2 regions of the Bacillus sp. 05T21 genome follow, and region 1 is predicted to be linked to the other one. Evidence: a T-box and tRNA genes for the amino acid it is inferred to sense, from the RefSeq annotation. Region 1 holds a T-box; the other holds one or more tRNA genes.
What was found. The T-box of region 1 lies ahead of metG (methionine--tRNA ligase). A T-box ahead of a tRNA ligase gene usually reads a tRNA of that ligase, here a tRNA-Met.
Positions count from the first base shown of each region.

Region 2: it has a tRNA-Met gene. The T-box ahead of metG (methionine--tRNA ligase) is inferred to sense a tRNA for this amino acid. The anticodon was not compared.

Region 1 is NZ_JBFTMD010000009.1:50,503-59,000, reverse strand. It holds gene AC1DKZ_RS17390 (response regulator transcription factor) at 107-778, shown strand; gene AC1DKZ_RS17385 (sensor histidine kinase) at 756-2,195, shown strand; gene AC1DKZ_RS17380 (EamA family transporter) at 2,334-3,236, shown strand; gene metG (methionine--tRNA ligase) at 3,432-5,066, opposite strand; T-box leader at 5,117-5,387, opposite strand; gene AC1DKZ_RS17370 (class I SAM-dependent methyltransferase) at 5,501-6,319, shown strand; gene AC1DKZ_RS17365 (methyl-accepting chemotaxis protein) at 6,734-8,428, shown strand.
Region 2 is NZ_JBFTMD010000030.1:25,443-33,940, reverse strand. It holds gene tilS (tRNA lysidine(34) synthetase TilS) at 1-307, opposite strand, end outside; gene spoIIE (stage II sporulation protein E) at 511-2,982, opposite strand; tRNA gene AC1DKZ_RS28645 (tRNA-Glu) at 3,244-3,315, opposite strand; tRNA gene AC1DKZ_RS28640 (tRNA-Met) at 3,329-3,402, opposite strand; gene AC1DKZ_RS28635 (S1 domain-containing RNA-binding protein) at 3,562-4,050, opposite strand; gene divIC (cell division protein DivIC) at 4,138-4,497, opposite strand; gene yabQ (spore cortex biosynthesis protein YabQ) at 4,494-5,147, opposite strand; gene yabP (sporulation protein YabP) at 5,144-5,452, opposite strand; gene AC1DKZ_RS28615 (RNA-binding S4 domain-containing protein) at 5,511-5,786, opposite strand; gene yabN (bifunctional methyltransferase/pyrophosphohydrolase YabN) at 5,801-7,261, opposite strand; gene AC1DKZ_RS28605 (putative polysaccharide biosynthesis protein) at 7,274-8,498, opposite strand, start outside.

The DNA of each region.
Region 1 (8,498 bases):
TACTATTTTATAGCGGGGGCTTATTATATGTATAAACAATCTGAGCCATCCGAAAAATGATGAATTCGAATATTGCAGTAAAAAGCGTTATTTAGGAGGTGTTACTATGACGCATATACTGGTGATTGAAGACAACCCAGATATACAAGAACTTATTCGTGAATTTCTAATGGCACAAAACTTTACTGTTGATGTAGTTGGTGCTGGAACAGAAGGCATTCTTCTTTTCCAAAAAAATTCATACGATCTTGTCCTCCTCGATGTAATGTTACCAGATATAGATGGCTATAGTATTTGTAAAATTATGCGAGGACAATCTGATGTACCAATCATTATGTTAACAGGCTTACATAATGAAGAAAGTGAAATTAAAGGATTTGAGTTAGGTATTGATGACTATATTACAAAACCGTTCCATTACACCGTATTTATAAAACGTGTAGAAGCTGTATTAAGAAGGGCAGCAACAAAGGAAGCAGAAGCAGAAGCTGCAACTATACTACAATTCCATGAATTGATGTTAAATTCTACAGCATATGCCGCTTATGTTCATGGTAATCAAATTGAATTGACTACAAAAGAATTTGAAATTATATATACTTTACTGCAAAATCGGGGAAAAGTATTATCAAGAAGTGATTTGTTGAATAAGGTATGGGGCTATGAACATTATGGTGATGTGAGGGTTATAGATACACATATTAAAAACTTACGAAAAAAATTAGAAATTCCTTATATTAAAACGGTGAAAGGCATTGGCTACAAAATCGAGTCGTAGCAAAGACAACATCACCAAAAATATATTCATCAAAACCTTATTATTTTGTATTCTGTTATCACTTTGTCTTTATCAAATTATTTATTTTCTAGCCTCAAATTACGATAAAGATCGTTTGAAAGCTTCTGGAACGCAAACTGCGGAACAAGCGGAATCAGACAAACAAAACGACCAAAGTAAAACAAAGCAAAATAAAGCTGTGTCAGAGAGTAGCATCTCTAATTTTCAATCTTCTCAAATAGACATGAAAACACTCTCTACAGCCATCAATCATCTTTTGCAGCCTAGCCAAACTGCAAAAGCAAAAGAACATGCACAAAATATTCCGGGGAAAAGTAACACAACGTCTTCACTTACAAAAGCGGAAAAGCAAGTTACTAACAATGATGCCTTACATACACAAAATGCAGCAAGTAAAGCAAATGATACACATGATAATCCAAAGTTAACAGCTGTTTTGCAGCAGTTAGCTCCACATATTGGGGCGACAATGCTTGCATTATCTCTGCTTGGATCTTTAATCTATGCAAAAATAATCGCCAAACCTTTCCGATATATGAGCGATGCTTTAAAAGATATTATGAATCTTGATTTCTCAGATAAAAAGCTACTTAACAAAAATACAGATCAAACAGATTTTAATTTGCAAGTAGCTGCCTCACAAGTACCTACTATTGTGAAAAATTTACATGAAAGCAATCAAGATTTAAGAAATGAACTCAAGAAGGAACAACAGTTAGAACAATCTCGTAAAGAATTTATGTCTATGATATCCCATGAATTAAAAACACCAATCGCAGCCGTTATGGGACAACTCGATGGCATGATTCACGGAATTGGCACTTATAAAGATAGAGATAAATATTTAAAACGTTCATATGAGATGATGCAAGATATTAACATATTAACGGAAAAAGTGTCAGAATTATCCAAAATACAAAACCCTCAATTTAAACCAAATTTAAAAGTTATCTCATTAACTAATATTATTGAGGACGTTATAAAGAAAGTAGATTATTTTGTATCTGTAAAACAATTAAATGTTCAATCTAACATTAAACAAGATGTACAAATTTTAGCTGATCCTAAATTTATGCAAACTGCTATTTTTAACATTATTTCAAATGCAATTCATTATACAATTGACCATCAGCATGTATATATAAAACTTTATGAAAAGCCAAACGGTTACGCATTAGAAGTATTAAATACAGGTTCTCAAATTGACGAAGATAAACTTGCCCATTTATTTGAACCATTCTATCGCGCAAATCCTGACAAACATGGCTTAGTACAAGGTAGTGGTCTTGGGTTATATATTGTAAAACAAATATTAGATAAACATCAGTTTCCTTATGGAATACAAAACACACCTCAAGGTGTAAAATGCTCCATTGTATTCCCAAAAGCAATGTAAAACCTACTCTAATTTCATACCCCAAATTCATACTTCGTATGAATGGCGGAATTTTGTAGAGTATCTTACTCTGTTTCGTTCGCCCGTTATCCTTATTTGGATAGCGGGCGTTTTTTATTATTTAAAAGGAGGATTTTTATGGAGAAGTTTAAGTATTCACTACTCGTTTTACTCGGTGCTTGTAGCTACGGCGTACTTTCAACTATTTTTAAACTCGGATTCATCGACGGATTTTCATCACACCAACTACTAGGAGGACAATATGTCTTCGGATGGATTGGACTACTTTTACTCGTTCTTTTCTTTTCACGTCATAAAGTATCAAAAAAACAATTCTTTTCGTTACTAACAGTCGGCACAACAATGAGTATGACAGGTATTTTCTATGCTATTTCTGTAGAAGAACTGCCAGCCTCTATCGCTGTCGTTTTACTCTTTCAGTTCACTTGGATTGGTGTAGTCATCGAAGCGATTGCCAACCGAACATTCCCAAGCCGTGAGAAATTTATATCTATTATTATTTTATTTACTGGTACATTGTTTGCTGGTGGAGTATTTGAAGGTCTTGGACAAAACTTTTCTACGAAAGGTATTATTTTCGGACTATTAGCTGCCGTCTCTTTCTCATTCTATGTATTTGTAAGCGGGCGCGTTGCTACAGATGTTCCGCCTTATACGAAAAGCTTTCTTATGACAACGAGTGCTACTCTTATTGTATGCTTATTTTTCCCGCCTACCTTTTTAACGGACGGCGCTTTACAAGCAGGCCTATGGAAATATGCTTTCTTCCTTGGACTGTTCGGGGTTATTATACCTGTCATTTGTTTTTCAATTGGGGTACCAAAAGTCGGAACGGGACTTGGTACAATATTAGGTGCAGCTGAATTACCAACAGCAATTATCGCTTCTATTACACTTGTTCATGAAGTTGTATCGCCAATGCAGTGGATTGGGATTGTGGTTATATTACTCGGTATTTTCACACCACAACTACTTACTGCTAGGAAAGAAAAAAAACATAATCGTGTTCATAGTGCGTGACAACATCAACTTGTATATAAATGTGAATAAAGTTACGATATGTTAAACTTTATTACTACCTTCAAAATAACATATGATATTGCGGCTATTATTCTCGTAATCCTTGCTGTGCTTTTCTTTTTGAAAGATAAGAAAGAGGGTTATACAGCATAACAAAAGACCTTTCATTTATTTGAAAGGTCTTTTCCTTATATTTCACTTTACTGCTCCATATAACTTCTCTACCTCATGTTCAATTTGTTTTACATCGATTCGCTCAAATAATGGCTGTACATTATCAATTCGGTTTGGCAACGTATTTTGAGGTTCCCAATTTACTTTAACACTCGATAATGTATTTCTAACTCTTTCACTTGAAAACGGTAAAAATGGTTCAAGCAGTTGTGCAAAGTTTGCTATTAGGTAAACACAATTATAAATTGTTTCCTCACATGAAACTGGGTCGTCTTCTCTTTGTTTCCAAGGCTGCTTTTCATCAAAGTACTTATTTGCAAAGCGTACTGCATCAAATATTGTTTCTAGTGCCACCTTAAATTTAGTTTGTTCAATCGCCTCTCCTACACTTTTATATAATCCTTCTACTTTATCTTTCAGCTCTACATCAATACTTCCCTTCGGTACAGTACCACCATAATATTTTTCAATAAACTTTAATGTCCGGTTCACAAAGTTCCCGTATGCACCTAACAATTCACTATTATGACTGTAAATGAATTCACGCCATGAAAAATCAGTATCACGATTTTCTGGTGCGTTAACTGTTAAAAAGTAACGAATAGAATCTGGATTATAGCGTTCTAATATGTCAGGCACCCATACTGCCCAGTTTTTACTTGTAGATAATTTTCTTTTTTCAACTGTTAAATATTCATTCGAAACGATATGACGCGGGATTGCTTCTTCTCCTATTCCAAGTAATACCGCTGGCCAAATGATTGAATGAAACGGAATATTATCCTTTCCGTGCACATAATATGTTTTCGCTTCTTTATCCCAAAACTCTTGATCATCTTTCCCTGTTTCTTCAGTCCAGCGTTTACTCGCCGAATAATATCCTGTCACTGCTTCAATCCATACGTAAATTTTCTTATCTTCATATCCTGCCACTGGAATTGGTACCCCAATTGGTAAATCACGTGACACTGCCCTATCTTGTAATCCTTCCTTTAAATATCTCTCTGTTAATTGAATTGCATTGTCGCGCCATGTTCCTTTCTGCTTTGCAATTTCTACGACCTCTTTAATTTGCTGCTGAAATTTATGCAATGCAAAATAGAAATGCTCTGTTTCCTGTACTGATGGCGTACTACCACATAACTTACATTTCTTTTCTAACAAATCGAGTGGATCTAAAATAGCGGAACAAGCATCGCATTGATCGCCCCTTGCTGCTTCATGACAATGCGGACAAATACCTTCTACATATCGATCCGGTAAAAATTGCGTACACGTTTCGCAATAAGCTTGTTCAACTACTTTTTTATAAATATAACCTTCTTCTAATAGTCGCAAAAAGACTTTTTGAACAGTTTCATGATGATGCTCACTATCTGTACGTGTATAGCAATCATAAGTAAAACCAAGGCTACGAAAACATCGCTCAAACTCTTCGTGATACTTATCAGCAATTTCTTTCACCATCACACCGTCTTGCTTTGCTCTAATTGTAATCGGTGTTCCATTACAATCACTTCCTGAAACATACAACACATGCTCACCTTTTGCCCTGTAATAACGTGCTAAAATATCTCCTGGTAACAAACTAGCAATGTGTCCAAGGTGTAACGAACCATTTGCATACGGCCAAGCGCCTCCAATAAAAATACTCATCTTATATTCCTCCTTTAAAATATAAAAAGCCCCGCCCTTATCTTAAAAAAGATAAGGGCGGGGCTTTATAAACAGTCGCGGTACCACCTTATTTCGTCAGTCATTCGCATAACTAACCTTAACAAGTACGGAGCTATATGCTCTTATACTGTGGTTTTGATAACGAGTACCAACTCTCGTCGCCGCCTACTATTATCATTTGATAAGTTCAGGACGAAGCTCAAAGGCCATTGTTCAAATGAATATTCTTGCTTCTTCTCAGCTACCGAAGCTCTCTGGAAAGAATGGTTCCATTCTACTTTTCCTTTTCAACGCTTTTATGTATAAAACGTATTTTACGACTTAACAACAGAAAAATCAAACTTTTATTCAAAAAAACAGGAAATCCTACTCATTCACCGAATAACTATACGTTCACAAAAGGAGTGATAAAATTGAATCAAAAACAACTAAGTACTATTAATGAAAAAAGCTGGAACGCAGCTGCTTATGAAGCTTGGACAAATCGTCACGGGGCGCCAGGAGATTATGCGAAAAAGCTCATGGAAGATCCCGTGCGCGAGGTAGATCATTATTTACCTTACATACAATCTCCAAAAGGAAAACGTATTATTAATTTACTCGGATCAAAAGGCAATAAAGCAGTTGCTCTTGCTCTTTTAGGAGCCGATGTAACAGTTGTAGACATTTCAGCAAGTAATGAAAAATACGCAACCGAACTAGCCGAAGCTGCTGGTGTCTCTATTCAATATATCATTTCCGATGTACTAGATTTAAATCTATCCCAATCATTTGATATCGTGTTACTGGAGCTTGGCGTGCTCCATTACCTTTTAGACTTAAAGCCACTCTTTCATATGATCTCTCACTTACTAAAACAAGATGGGACCTTTATACTACGTGACTATCATCCCGTTTATACAAAATTATTAGGAGTAGATCATCCATCATTTCGAGCAAATGGAAATTATTTCGACGAGGAACTTATTGAAGATGACGTAGCTTATAGTACTCTCCTTACGGGATCACAGAAATACGCTTTACCGAGAACAAAAATTAGGCGCTGGACACTAGGAGAAATAATTACATCAATGGCAGAAACAAATTTCAAGGTTGAAAAATTGATTGAAGAACACGGATCTCATCAAAGGTGGGTTTTCCCTTCTACTGCACCAGAGGGAATTGAAGAACGTATACCAGGTCTATACACATTAATTGCGACAACATGCAAAAAAGGATCCCTTCACGGATAGGATCCTTTTTTTGCATGCTTACGCATATAAGTTGAGGTTGGAGATTACCATAATTCTGTAGAATAGGACACAAGATATTTCAACATTCGTCTCTGACTTACGTCGTCAAAAAGGGGTATGACCAACATAACGAAGAGTAATGTTTAGTTGATAGTGATAATCGTTATCAACTAATTAGAAGTATACAGGATGTTATTTCAAATTACAATACCATTTCTGATTTTTATTTATGAATTTTTTGATATACAAATGTATACATTTTAAGAACATTTACTCACATTAATCTGCCATATTCCATTATCTGCTATAATTTTCATTGAACAGATTAATAACTTCTTAATTATGTTTTTATTAGTTTCGTTCTCAATATTTATAAATTATAATAAATAGTTTTTAAAAAAGGTAGGGGTAACAATGAAATATGTTAGCATTCGAAAAAAACTACTGTTCACACTCTTAAGCATTTCTTCCTTATTTAGCATTGCTCTTATTGTTATTCTTTCATTCGCGATGAATCAAGCAAGTGAAATCGAAACATTAAAGAATGATGTATCGAAAAGAGCAACGATTTTAAAAGAACGTGGCGATTGGTTCCAAGCGCAGGTCGCTGGTTTACAAGAATATTTACTATCACATGACCAAAAAGAATTGGATAAATTCAACCGGGAAGGAAAAAAACTAGCTGATACTAGGGAGAAAGTAACAAGTGATAAAAAACTCCCAGAAGGAATGAAAGAGGCCATTTTAATGGGAGCAAAATGGCGCAGCGTCGTAGATAATGAAGTCCTCCCTCTTGCACGGGAAGGAAAATGGGATGAAGCATCCAAAATTGCTCTTGCTCAAACAGATTATGTAAATGATCTTTTAAGTCGTTTTACTAAATATGCAAATGAAGAAAATGACAAACGGGACGTATTAATTGCTGACGTAGAGTCTTCTTCATCCCTTATTCAATATATTATTTTCTTCTCACTCATTACATGTACATTAACGTCTATTCTATTGGCATGGTGGTTCTCTGGTAAACTCGTTAAACCGATTCGACAAATTGATGCGAAGTTAAAAGAATTAGCTTCTCAAGATGGCGATTTAACCGCTAGATTACACGTAACGAGTAAAGATGAAATTGGTGACATCGCAAATTCCTTTAATCAAATGCTTGCTAACTTACAGCGTATAATAAAGCAAGTTCAACAAACATCAACAAGTGTAAAAGAAGCTTCTGAAAATGTGTTTATCGAAACAACTGCTTCTATGGAAAATACCGCAAAAACTAAAGAGACTATGAATGCTCTTGAGCACAATATTCGTTCACAAGTTTCTAGCATTGAAGAAAGTTCAACCGCAATGGATGATATGGCAACGAGTGTTCAGCGCATTGCACAAGCTGCCTCTTCTGCCGCTAGCCTAGCTGTTACAACTTCTGAAAAAGCAGATGATGGAAATAAAGTCATTGAAAAATCTATTACACAAATGCATACAATTAACGAAGCTGTTAACGCTACATCACAAGTGGTAGAGCGACTCATTACACATACGAATCATATTGATACTGCACTTCAATCTATTTCTAATATTGCCGAGCAGACGAATTTGCTCGCTTTAAATGCTTCTATTGAAGCGGCCCGTGCTGGTGAACACGGAAAAGGATTCGCTGTTGTTGCCGATGAAGTACGAAAACTTGCTGAACAATCTCAGCTAGCAGCAAATGACATTAATCATTTACTTCATCAAATTCAAGCGGACACAAAAATAACAAATGACATGATGACACAAGGTCAGTCAGAAGCTTCTGAAGGAATTACAGTCATTCGTACCGCTGGATCTTCATTCTCAGAAATTGTTAATCACATTAACAATTTCTCTACACAAATACAAGAAATGTCTGCAACTGCTGAAGAAATGGCCGCAAGTTCTGAAGAAATGAATGCAGCTTTAAATAATATCGCTTCTATTTCAAATGAAGTTGCTGCCGAAACATCGAAAACAGCAACTTCAGCTGGTGACCAAGTAAACAAAATGAGTGTCGTTGCTAAAAAATCATCAGAAATGAAAACAATTGTGCAAGAACTTGAAGTGCTCGTTTCTCATTTCAAAACAAATAGTTAAAATGAAAATTTCATTTATACTTCTACGAACTCTAAATTGTTAGAAAGAGCGATTTAGAGTCTCTCTTTTT
Region 2 (8,498 bases), on a different contig from region 1:
CATTCATTCCATATTGCTGTTGATATTGCGACACATTAATCCTTAGCGTTTCACAAATAACTCCTAGCTCTTTGCAAAGACCCTGTACAAACTGTAAATCCTCATAAGATTCATTACCTCTAAACATATGGTCCACATGTGCTACTACAATTTCTAGCTGTTTTTCTGCCCTTTTTTCTAACAAATAATATAAAAGAGCCAAAGAGTCAGGACCACCAGAAACCCCTACAACAATTGTTGAATGTTTCTTTAATACATCATGCTGCTTTACAAAGTCATCTACTTTTTCAACAAATGCATCTTTCAACTTCGCAATCACCTTTCATTAAACAAGAACAACAACATTAGTTACCTTGTATATAATGGTACAACTTTTACAAACATTGTGCAAAAAAAAGATGTACAAAATCCATATTTTTATCTTACATCCCTCCTGTATATTTAACAAAGTAATCACATTACCTTTTTAATCAAAAAAACCTAGGCATCTACCTAGGTTTTTTGATTATTTTATTGCGCCTGCATTCCTACTATTGGAATCGTAGCCCACTTCGGCATATTTTTCTTTACTTTCGCCACCACAATAGTCATATCATCATTTATATAACCATCACCAGAGCGAATTACTTCTTCCATAATAATATCAGCGATTTCCTGTGGGTCCTCTGTTTGTAGTTCTTTAATTTTACGTTTTATCCATAATTCGTGATTCTCCACATGTTGCGCTCCCTCAAAAATGCCGTCACTCATCATGATAAGAAGATCGCCCGTTTTTAATTGCTCACCAACCACATCAACTTCAACATCTTCAATGATTCCCATCGGCAAATTACTTGCCTCAATTTTCAAAATATTATTTCCGCGTTTAACAAAACTCGGCGTCGATCCAATCTTTAAAAACTTCGCACTCGCATCCCTTAAATCTACCATAGCCAAGTCAAGCGTTGTATACATCTCCTCTGTCGTCCTTAAAGAAAGAATCGAATTGATGGACTTAATCGCTATTTCTTCATCAATACCTGATTGAAGTATCTTTTGTAATAATTTTACCGTTTCCCTACTCTCCATATGAGCCCTTTGTCCATTTCCCATACCATCACTAATCGCAAGTGCATATTTACCAACGCTCAAATCCATCATCGCGTAGGAATCACCTGAAATAAACCCACCACCTTTTGCAGCTGTGGCCAATCCTGTATCAAGAGAATACGTCTTCGCTGAACCAAATGATATTAAACTGTGCCCATTTGGATATGAGGATTTCTCTTCATGCTTAACGACGATATTCTCTTTTAAAATATCTGAAAGCATTGGAGCAACCAACTTCTCACATTCCCCATGTTCATTAGATGCAGCCGGAATCAACATTTCAATATCAATACTTCCTCTATCTAAACAATAAATATCAACATGCTCCACTTCGACACCAAAATCACGAAACGCTTGTAAAATTTGCTCCTCCTGCGCTTGATGGTTCTCTCTTTCTCGTTGTATCTCCTTAGCGAAATCCTCCATCACTTTTGATACACCTAGTAATTGCTCCGCTACAATTCTACGATTTTCCTTCATTTGTTTTCTTAATTTCTGCCCCTCATAGAAGTGATCTAATTCACCCGCTACTAAATCCGTTACTTTCTTCCCTCTCACACAATGCTTGTCCCATTCACGAACTAACTTCCGATTATGCTGCAGCGTTCCTTCTTCTGTTTCACTCATTATTTGTTTCATATAATCGTATGTTTTATCAAAATTAACTACCCAACATTGATCCTTCTTAAAGCATGTTTGACATGTTTTTGCAGTAATTGTACTTAAAAATAAATCAGCTTCTGTTTCTTTATCTTCCTCCTCCACATACCCGTATACAGAAAAGCTATTAGACAAAGCAGCAAATACATTAGCAAATTGATTGATTTTGTTTGCTGTAACATCGCGCACTCTTCTTAAATATTGTTGTTGATCCTGTGAATGTTCCTGTGTACCCGGCATAAATTTAGCAATACGATCCATAACAAGCTTCGGTGTTAATAAGAAGAAAACAATCGCTACACCAGATTCAATTAAAGTTGTTACAATACTTGTTTGCTTGTCTACATATAATGTAATTAAGCTTGTACCAATTAATAAACCTAAACTAACTCCTATACGCTTCCCTTCTTTTAACAATCCCCCAAGCAATCCTGAAAAGGCAAGGAGACTAAGTTGAGACAAGCTCGCCACATTTGCTAAACTTAATATTAACCCAGTGACAACTCCTACGGTGGACCCTGTAGCTGCCCCTGCAATAAAGGCAAATACTAATACTAAATATCTAGTGAAAATATGTTGAATAGAAGCATCATAAACAAACCAATCCGTTGTGCCCGTTAAAACAGATGCTAGTAATATAATTAAACAAACAATTTCTTCTGTTTCTAACGCTTGTTGCTTCCCTTTCCTTTCCACTAAAAGCGGAACACTTTGTAAAAATATCATCGTTAATACGAAGCTAAGCCCCGCTTCGATCGTACTGACGAGCAGATCATACATGGTGACGGTTTGCTGTGCAAAATATACAACAACTAAATGTGCGGTTAATGCGGAGATAAATACTTGGAATGGTACAAGTCCAACAGTTTTACGTGTAAACCGACTAAAGAAGATATTATAAATAAAGAAGGTAAAGATAGATGCAAAAGTAAAAAATAAATTATCTATTGAAACTGAAAGTGCCCCCCCCATTAGGGCTAAGAACGCGAGCGGCATTTTATCTCGCTTCATAACATAAACAGCAGCAAAAAACGGCAATGCAAACGGTAAAATGTTTGTTAATATATATGCTCGTCCCAAAAGAAAACCAATAACAGCAATAATGAATCCCCATCTAAAGAAAACTTTTTCAAACTTCATTCGCAACTTACTCGTCCACTTTATTGTTCCAAGCTGACTTTCATTCATCGCCAATGCACTTGTATTCATAGTATTCCTTCCTGCTTTAGGCATATTTTTAACACCACCTGCATAGTTTAATTACTGTTATTATAAAAGATGATTATTGGTTTTTTTGTCAAAACAACAGTTTTGACTTTTATAATCGTTCGACTTTTTATTCGAAATAAATCTACATATATACATAGTATTTAATTTATTTAAAGTGAGTTGAAAGAATGTTCAGAAAATATAGGGTGATTTTGTAGAAGTATTGTACGTCTTAATTTATATTTAACAAAAAAAGACCATGCAAATTTGCATGATCTTTTTAGATGACCCGTACGGGATTCGAACCCGTGTTACCGCCGTGAAAGGGCGGTGTCTTAACCACTTGACCAACGGGCCGTTAAATTAAATATAGCGGCGGAGGGGATCGAACCCCCGACCTCACGGGTATGAACCGTACGCTCTAGCCAGCTGAGCTACACCGCCATGTCGTCGTATTTAACGGACAATTAGTATATTACATCAGATATATTTTAAAGTCAATACATCTCAAAAACTTTTTTAAAAATATATTCTCTCACATAAAAAAGTACCCGAGTAATTACTCTGGGTACCTCTCTATATGTTAAGAATTAAACGGACTTATTATCCGCGACGTGCGCCACGGCCACCACGTTTAGATTCTGTGTTACGCTTTAAAGAAGTTAAACGATCTTCACTATCTTTTAAAAAGCGTGCCATCTTTTGCTCAAATGTTTCTTTTGGAGCTCGTTCGTTACCGCCACCGCGGTTATCTCTGTTGGAAGAACGATTATTATTACGTTGTGGACGTCCAGAACGTTGTTGATCACCACCACGTTGGTATTCACCACGCGGACGATCTCCTTCTGTTTTTTCACGTTCTTTCGCTTTCTTAATAGATAGGCCAATTTTGCCATCTTTTTCAACATTGATAACTTTTACTTCTACTTGGTCGCCTACTTTTAAGTGATCGTTAATATCTTTCACATAATTATCAGCAACTTCACTAATATGAACAAGACCTGTTAAGCCTTCTGGCAGCTCCACAAAAGCCCCAAAATTTGTAATACCTGTTACTTTACCCTGTAACTTGCTGCCTACCTCGATTGACATAAAAAAAATGCTCCTCCTTAGTGGTTAAAAAGTCAAATTTTACTTTATTATATATAATCCTAAAATGTAGTGTCAATAAGACATACTCTACTTAGAAACAGGAAAAATTATCTCCCCTTTTCCGGAGAAGAAATAATCCCTTCTAGCAATCTTTAAAACGTACTCTTCATCATTCAACTTTTGAACTTCATCTTTTAGATTCTTTTCTTTTTTCGTTAATGAATCCAGTTCTTTTTTCATGTCCTTAACTTTTGCTTCTTTTGCTTTAATGGAACTGTTTTGTTGATAAAACGTCACACTAATACTAGCAATAATTGTAAAAGCAAAGACAAGAAAAACCGCTAAACGGCGATAAAGTCGCTTCCTGTTCTCATCCGTTTGTATTATATGTTCTTTAACAGGATTTGGACTCTGTTTTTCGATTGTTCTTTGTCTCAGTTCCCTCATTTCCGAGGTCCCCCTAACTTCTTTTTTATACGCACCCATAATTGGAAGATATGTCCCTTCAATTTTGCTACATATTGCAGGAACCCTACATGCTTCATTATAAAAAGTTTAACACGATTAGGGAGAAGTTTCCATATGAGCGAAACAATAAACCGAACAGGCGAGAAAAAAACTTTCCATATGAAAAGTAATATCCAAATCACCATTTTCCATAACACATGTCCAATTGAAAGCAGTATACGAAATAAGAATAATATAAATGCAATAAATAGCTGTGCTATAATAATAACAGGTTTTATCATGAGTAGCTGTATAATTCGAACAAAAAATTGTGTTGTTTGTACAAAAATATAGATGAGAAAATTTAACATCTTCATGTATAGTACTTTCAATAAGCTTTGATATGCTGCAAAACCACATAGTAACGCCAAAAATACATATATACGTAGTTCGGCTTCATTTACACGCAGTAATACATAAAAAACGAATAATGCTTGGACAATCCAAAATAGTATATCATGTATAAATACAAGCCAACGTTTACGCTCTTGGCGTTTTAAAAACCGTTGGTATGTATCTAAAGAAGCACCAATCCAAGCACCCATTCCAATCATCGAAAGCATTGTATACAACTGAATTGTTAGGCTCATTTAAACAGCTTACTAAAGAAGCCTTTAGTTTTCTCCCCTTGGTTCTCATCAATATACAGCATTTCATGAACTTTCCCTTTAATTGATACAACACCCTTTTCTACATCTAAATTCTTCATTTGCAAATTTTGACCACGAATTGTTAAAAAACCCATTACAGTCTCGAGTAAAAACTCTTCGCTATCAAAACTCTCTACTTGCTTTACACCAGTAATATCGATTACACGCCTGCCACGCATGATAATATCATGCTCTACAGAAACATTTTGTTGATTAGAAGACATAGGTGAGTAACCATTATTCACGAAAATCCCCCCATAGCTTTATACTAGCTAATAGTAATGTATGAAGGGCTAACCTATTTTAGAACAAGCCTTCTTCCGCTTTCACTTTTTCCTCACGAACAAGACTATACATGTTTGCTGCATCTTCTTTTTTAGTTGTTTCTTTCAATTCATTTACTTTCACAGTTACTATTTTTTGCCCGAAACGAATTGTTAATTCATCCTCTACCTTCACATCTGAACTCGCTTTTGCCACTTGGCCATTAATCGAAATTCTTCCTTGGTCAGACACTTCTTTTGCTAATGTTCTTCTTTTAATTAAACGTGATACTTTCAAAAATTTATCTAGACGCATATCAAATCCCCCTATTAACGCTCTGTTTGTTTTGCCTCTTCCCATAAAATATCTAACTGTTCTAATGATAAATCTTGCATTTCCTTATTCATTTCAGCTACTTTTGCTTCCATGTATAAAAAGCGAGCCATAAATTTCTCATTAGTTGAACGTAACGCTTCTTCTGGATCTAATTTATAATGACGAGCTATATTAACAAATGCAAATAGTAAATCACCAAATTCACCTAGCATCTTTTTCTCATCCATGTTTACAACTTCTTGTTGGAATTCTTGCCATTCTTCTAAGGCCTTCTCTATCATCGGCTGCACATCAACCCAATCAAATCCAACCTTTCCAGCTTTCTTCTGAATTTCATAAGCACGCATTAGTTGTGGCAAGCTTTTTGGAATACCCGCTAAAACAGATTCTTTCACGAATCCCTTTTCTTGTTTTTTAATTTCTTCCCAATTTGCAATCACTTCATCAGCATTATTTACATCCGTATCCCCAAACACATGCGGATGACGACGAACCATTTTCTCAGCTAAAGTCCGAATAATGTCATCTATAGAGAACCAACCTTCATCCTCTCCAATTTGGGCATGAAGCATAACTTGTAATAATATATCACCTAGTTCTTCTACTAAATGATCATCATCCTCTTCATCAATTGCTTCTAGCACTTCATACGCTTCTTCAATTAAGTATTTCTTTAAAGATTGATGAGTTTGCTTTTTATCCCATGGGCAACCATTCGGTCCACGAAGATCAGCAATAACTGCTCTAAGCACATCAAACTGCTGATATAAGGACGCACGTTCCTTAACCGGCGGTACATACACACTCGTTAAATTATTTAATTCTGTTTCGTGATCTAACATGTATAACGATACCTTTTTCACTTGCTCGAATGAAGTCCCTGCAGCTGTTACGATATACACTTCGTAATCATCTGGCAAAATCTCCATTAACGTTAGCTTCACATCTGAAGCAACGAATGCATCATACACTTGGCAAAAGATTAAATGTTGACGTAATTCTAATTGCCCTCTTTCAAATGATGTAGCATCAATTAATTGGAACCCTTCAATCGGATCAATTTTTAGACTTGCAAACATCGGATCAAGGAAACTTTGTCCACCTTCAATTCGCACTTCAATATTTGCTGCTTCTCCTTTTTCCAAAAGTAGCTGAACTGTTCTTTCTGCTACAAGCGGATGACCTGGAACAGCATAAATAATTTCTGCGCCTTTAGCTTGTTCTAGCAATGTATTCGCAATTGTTTCATATACGATTTCAAATGTATCATGTGCCTCATATACATTATCAAAGGCCGTATACTTTATAGCTTCTTTCTCCAATTCTTCTATAACTGGGTGTTCCTTCGTTCTAACAAACATATGGTCTGCTTCTTTTATCTTTCGATATACACCCATCGTTAACTGATCTAACTCACCAGCACCTAATCCTAAAATAGTAATGATTCCACTCACAACCAGTCACCTCTATCCACTCTTCTTCAATGAACCTTCTTTTTTCTCTTGTTTCATAACGGTTCCTAATTCTTCTTTTGTAAATACACGTAATTTTAAAATTAAAAACATATATGCTAATCCACCGATAGCTACACCTAACAGCGCTTCAAGCGTCGCAATTCCTCTATGTCCTGTATCAATTACTAATCCGGACATTCGCAACATACGCATAAAGATTATTAATACAAACCCCATACCGATACCACTAATAGCTACACCTAACATATTCCGCCTATCAATAAGCGGCTCCGATACAGCTCGCATAAGTAACACACTATTTAGCAAGGCAATTACAATAAGCGCAACTAAAGTTGCAATTGCAGCTCCCTTTACACCAAAATACGGCATTAATATATAGTTTAAAACTAACTTCAAACAACCTCCAAATACAACGAATATTGCTGGTTTTAATGTTTGTCCCACTCCTTGCAAAATGGAAGCAGTTGTAATTGACAATGAACTAAATAAAATAGATAAAGATAAAATCGATAACACATCTGATCCATCACTATTTTCAAACAACATAATATTTGTAGGTTGAATAATACAAGTTAATCCAATAGCAGCTGCAAATCCAATAACAAATGTTATTTTCATTGCTAACTTTACCTTTTCTTGAATAAATGAAAGATCTCCTCTTTCTTTCGCCGCTGTAATAATAGGAATAAGTGACAATGAGAAAGAAGTTGTCACAACAGTACCTAATTGCATAAGCGGGATACTTCTATCATAAACACCTTTTAGTACCTTTGCATTTTCAATTTGCTCTCCCGCACGAATAAGCAAAGTATACAAGGAAATAGAATCCGCCATTTGTATAAAAATAAGGACTAAATTACTAACACAAATCGCTAATCCCTGCCAAAAAAGGATTCGAACAACCCTTTTTTTATTTCCAATTCCCTTCCAACTTTTGAAGAAAATAGCATGGAAATCATGACGCATATAAAGTAAAAGTACGATAATCCCAATAAGCCCGCCTGCAATTGAACCTAGCATGGCACCCGCACCAACTGTATATAAATCAAATCCATGAGCAATAAGGAATAGTGATAAAAATACAATAATAGAAACACGAATCGTTTGTTCAATTACTTGCGAAACAGCCGTCGGCATCATATTATTGAAACCTTGAAAATATCCTCTCGCTACAGATAAAAATGGCATTAGTAGGAATGAAAACGAAATAACACGT